Regions from separate parts of the Melissospora conviva genome, predicted to be linked through region 2. Evidence: predicted binding sites of a transcription regulator. Region 2 holds the regulator's gene; the other holds the start of a gene.
What was found. Region 2 encodes HrcA, which represses chaperone genes, less so after heat shock. Its sites were predicted from a motif close to GGTTNGCACNCTCNNNNNGAGNGTGCNAACC; they were not measured.

Region 1 (2,394 bases), on a different contig from region 2:
TGGCGTCGGCGCAATCGACCGTGAGCAGCTCGCCGAGCCCCAGCGCGGCGGCGTTGGCGGCGGCCATCGCCGCGGTGAGCGGGTCGGCGTCGACGGCGCGCACCCGGATTCCGGCGCGGGCGGCGGCGAGCGCGTCGGCGCCGATACCGCAGCCGAGGTCGGCGAGGGCCCGTACGCCCGCGGCGTGCAGCCGTGCCGCGCGCCGCTGCGCCACGACCTGCCGGGTCGCCTGCTCCAGACCTGCCCGGGTGAAGAACATCCGTGCCGCGGCCGGCCCGAACTTCCCGGTCGCCCGGCGGCGCAGCTCGGCCTGGGTCAGCGCGGCCGCCGCCAGCTCCGGTGGGGTGCCGCCGGCGCGCAGCGCGGCGGCGGCGGTGAGCGGGTCGCCGCCGGCCAGCCCGGTCGCCGCCGCCAGGGCCGTACGGCCGGCCGGGGTGTGCAGGGCGGCGAGCTGGTCGAGATCCACGCGCCCATTGTCGTCGCAGCCCCGCGCCGCTTTCGCGCGCGGTTCCCGGGTCCGGCCCCGGCGGCGGCCCTCGGGGCGCAAAAGAGGACACGAGGGACATCGTTGTTGGCACTCTCCTTGACGGAGTGCCAGCCTCCGCCTAATCTGCGATTAGCACTCTCGCCCTGAGGGTGCCAGCTTCCGGGCTTCGGCCCGGGGGCGAAACGCCCGGCGGACCGGCACCCGCGACGACGGACCCGCCAGGTGGCATGTGGCAGATTCGCCGACCGACCCCGTCGGCCGGTACAGAAACCAGTACCCCAGGAGGGTATGCCCGTGACTACCGCGACCAAGGTTGCGATCAAGCCGCTCGAGGACCGGATCCTGGTCCAGGCGAACGAGGCTGAGACCACCACTGCGTCGGGCATCGTGATTCCCGACACCGCCAAGGAGAAGCCGCAGGAGGGCACTGTCCTCGCTGTCGGCCCCGGCCGCATCGACGACAACGGCAACCGGATTCCGGTCGACGTCAAGGTCGGTGACACCGTCATCTACTCCAAGTACGGCGGCACCGAGGTCAAGTACGCCGGCGAGGAGTACCTGGTGCTCTCCGCCCGCGACGTCCTCGCGGTCATCGAGAAGTAATCAACTGATCAACGATGCTGCCCCGGTCCGGTTCGCCGGGCCGGGGCAGCGCCGCCTGGAGGGACATTCATGGCGAAGATCCTGAGCTTCTCGGATGACGCCCGGCACCTGCTGGAGCACGGCGTCAACGCGCTCGCCGACACGGTCAAGGTGACCCTCGGCCCGCGCGGACGCAACGTCGTCCTCGACAAGAAGTTCGGCGCACCCACGATCACCAACGATGGCGTGACCATCGCCAAGGAGATCGAACTCACCAACCCGTACGAGAACCTCGGCGCGCAGCTGGTCAAGGAGGTGGCGACCAAGACCAACGACGTCGCCGGCGACGGGACCACCACCGCGACCGTGCTGGCCCAGGCGATGGTCCGTGAAGGACTGCGCAACATCGCCGCGGGCACCAACCCGATCGGCGTCAAGCGGGGCATCGACGCCGCGGCCGCCAAGATCTCCGAGGCGCTGCTCGCCAAGGCCTCCGAGGTCAGCTCCAAGGAGTCGATCGCGCACGTGGCGACGATCTCCGCGCAGGACGCCACCATCGGCGAGCTGATCGCCGAGGCGATGGAGAAGGTCGGCCGTGACGGCGTCATCACCGTCGAGGAGGGCTCCACCCTGGAGACCGCGCTCGAGGTGACCGAGGGCCTGCAGTTCGACAAGGGCTACCTGTCGCCGAACTTCGTCACCGACCTCGAAGAGCAGATCGCCGTCCTCGAGGACGCCTACATCCTCATCACCACGCAGAAGATCAGCGCCATCGAGGAGCTGCTCCCGCTGCTGGAGAAGGTCGTCGAGAGCGGCAAGCCGCTGCTCATCGTCGCCGAGGACGTGGAGGGCCAGGCGCTCTCCACCCTGGTCGTCAACGCCCTGCGCAAGACCGTCAAGGTCTGCGCGGTCAAGGCGCCCGGTTTCGGTGACCGCCGCAAGGCGATGCTGCAGGACATGGCGATCATGACCGGCGGCGAGCTCGTCGCACCGGAGCTCGGCTACAAGCTCGACCAGGTCGGCCTGGAGTCGCTCGGCTCCGCCCGCCGCATCGTGGTCGACAAGGAGACGACGACCGTCGTCGACGGCGGCGGCAGCGATGCCGACATCGCCGACCGGGCCACGCAGATCCGCAAGGAGATCGAGGCCTCGGACTCCGACTGGGACCGCGAGAAGCTCTCCGAGCGGCTGGCGAAGCTCTCCGGCGGCATCGCCGTCATCAAGGTCGGTGCCGCCACCGAGGTCGAGATGAAGGAGCGCAAGCACCGCATCGAGGACGCCATCGCGGCGACCAAGGCCGCGGTGGAAGAGGGCACCGTCCCCGG
Region 2 (2,394 bases):
CGCCGGGCTGGCCGTACGCGCCGGGCTGCTGGCCGTACTCGCCCGGCTGCTGGTCGTAGGCGCCGGGTTGCCCGCCGCCGGAGGTCGGCGAGCCGTAGGGAGGGTTCTGCCCCTGCGGCGGGGGAGAGGTGGGATCGGGCCGGTCCGATCCGTGTTGCGGCGGGAAATCGGTCATAGCCTCAACGGTAGGGCCGAGGCGCAACCGGCGAGACGGCGACACTGCGATCCGACAGCTCGGTCACCGCCGGCGCTGAGCAGGCGCGCCGGCGCCCCGGGCGCCACCTCGGGTTGATCATCGCGCTCCGGCCCCGCGCGACGTACACTGGCACTCGCTACAGTCGAGTGCCAGCAGGGCGTGAGGTCGGCCGATCCGGTCGCCGCCCGGCCTGGCAGCGGTTCGCGTGCTCGCCGCGGCAGTGGCCGCGCACCGGGCCCGCTGCCGGGGCAGCACCTTCGACTGTCGTCACCGCAAAGGGGGAGGGATGAGTCTCGACGAACGCAAACTCGACGTGCTGCGGGCGATCGTCGAGGACTACGTCGCCACCCAGGAGCCGGTCGGCAGCAGGGCCCTGGTCGAGCGGCACCAGCTCGGCGTCTCGCCGGCCACGGTGCGCAACGACATGGCGGTGCTGGAGGAAGAGGGCTTCATCCGGCAGCCGCACACCAGCGCCGGCCGGGTCCCCACCGACCGCGGCTACCGCCTCTTCGTTGACCGGCTCTCCCGGATCAAGCCCCTCTCGCCCGCCGAACGGCGGGCGATCGAGCGCTTCATGGCCGGCGCCGTCGACCTCGACGACGTCGTGCACCGCACCGTCCGACTGCTCGCGCAGCTGACCCGCCAGGTCGCGGTGGTGCAGTACCCCAGCCTGGCCCGTTCCGCCGTACGCCACCTGGAGCTGGTGCCGATCTCCACCACCCGGCTGATGCTGGTGATGATCACCGACACCGGCCGGGTCGAGCAGCGGCTGGTGGAGATGCCCGGCCCGACCCCGGGTGAGGACGTCACCGAGCTGCGGCGGCTGGTCAACGAGAAGCTCTGCGGCAAGAAGCTCTCCGACACCCCGCCGCTGGTGCAGACGCTGGTCGAGGAGGCGTCACCGCTGCTGCGCGGGGCGATGACCTGCCTGGCCACCGTGCTGCTGGAGACGCTGGTCGAGCGACACGAGGAACGAATCGCGCTGGCCGGCACCGCTAACCTGACCCGGGGTGGTCTCCTTGACTTCCAGGGTTCGCTTCGGCCGGTCCTCGAGGCGCTCGAGGAGGAGGTCGTGCTCCTCAAGCTGATCGGCGAGACCGAACCGAGCGCGACCCGGGTACGCATCGGCGACGAGAACGAGATCGACAACCTGCGGGCGACGTCGGTGGTGAGCGCCGGGTACGGCCCCGGCAGCACCATCGTCGGCGGGCTGGGGGTGCTCGGCCCGACCCGGATGGATTACCCCGGGACGATCGCCACCGTGCGGGCCGTGGCACGCTACGTCGGCGAGCTGCTCGCACAGAACTGACCAGGGGCAACCGGCCCGAGGACCGGCGAACGTCAAGCGACACAGACGATGGGGACACCGAACGCAGTGGCCAGGGACTACTACGGAATTCTCGGCGTCAGCCGGGGAGCCTCCGACGACGAGATCAAGCGCGCCTACCGCAAGCTGGCCCGCCAGTACCACCCGGACGTGAATCCGGATCCGGAGGCCCAGGAGAAGTTCAAGGAGATCAACGCCGCGTACGAGGTCCTCTCCGACGACCAGAAGCGGCAGATCGTCGACCTCGGGGGTGACCCACTCGCCCCCGGCGGTGGCGGCGCCCCCGGCGGCGCCGGCCCGTTCGTCGGATTCCAGGACATCATGGACGCCTTCTTCGGCGGCGCCGGTGGCGGCGCCGGGCGAGGCCCGCGCCCGCGTACCCGGCCCGGCTCCGACGCGATCATCCGGCTTGAGCTGGACCTCAACGAGACCGCCTTCGGGGTGGAGGCGCCGATCACGGTCGACACCGCCGTGCTCTGCACCACCTGCAGCGGCGCCGGCACGGCCGCCGGTACCCACCCGGCGACCTGTGACGCCTGCGGCGGGCGCGGTGAGGTCCAGTCGGTGCAGCGCACCTTCCTCGGCCAGGTGATGACCGCCCGCCCCTGCACCGTCTGCTCCGGCCACGGCAGCACCATCCCGAACCCCTGCGGGACCTGCGCCGGTGACGGCCGGGTCCGCACCCGGCGTTCGCTGACGGTCAAGATCCCGGCCGGTGTCGAGGACGGCATGCGCATCCGCCTGGCCCAGCAGGGCGAGGTCGGCCCCGGTGGCGGCACCCCCGGCGACCTCTACGTGGAGATCCACGAGCGGCCGCACGACGTCTACTCGCGCAAGGGCGACGACCTGCACTGCCGGGTCACCGTCCCGA

Region 1: groES (co-chaperone GroES) is a predicted target of HrcA. The motif match lies at 615-645, and genes of this name have one in related genera.

The regions. Positions count from the first base shown of each region.
Region 1 is NZ_JBLLDT010000008.1:200,628-203,021, reverse strand. Features, by position in the region: gene ACK8GG_RS18420 (THUMP-like domain-containing protein) at 1-466, opposite strand, end outside; gene groES (co-chaperone GroES) at 782-1,090, shown strand; gene groL (chaperonin GroEL) at 1,160-2,394, shown strand, end outside.
Region 2 is NZ_JBLLDT010000010.1:52,612-55,005, forward strand. Features, by position in the region: gene ACK8GG_RS19600 (DUF4870 domain-containing protein) at 1-175, opposite strand, end outside; gene hrcA (heat-inducible transcriptional repressor HrcA) at 483-1,505, shown strand; gene dnaJ (molecular chaperone DnaJ) at 1,572-2,394, shown strand, end outside.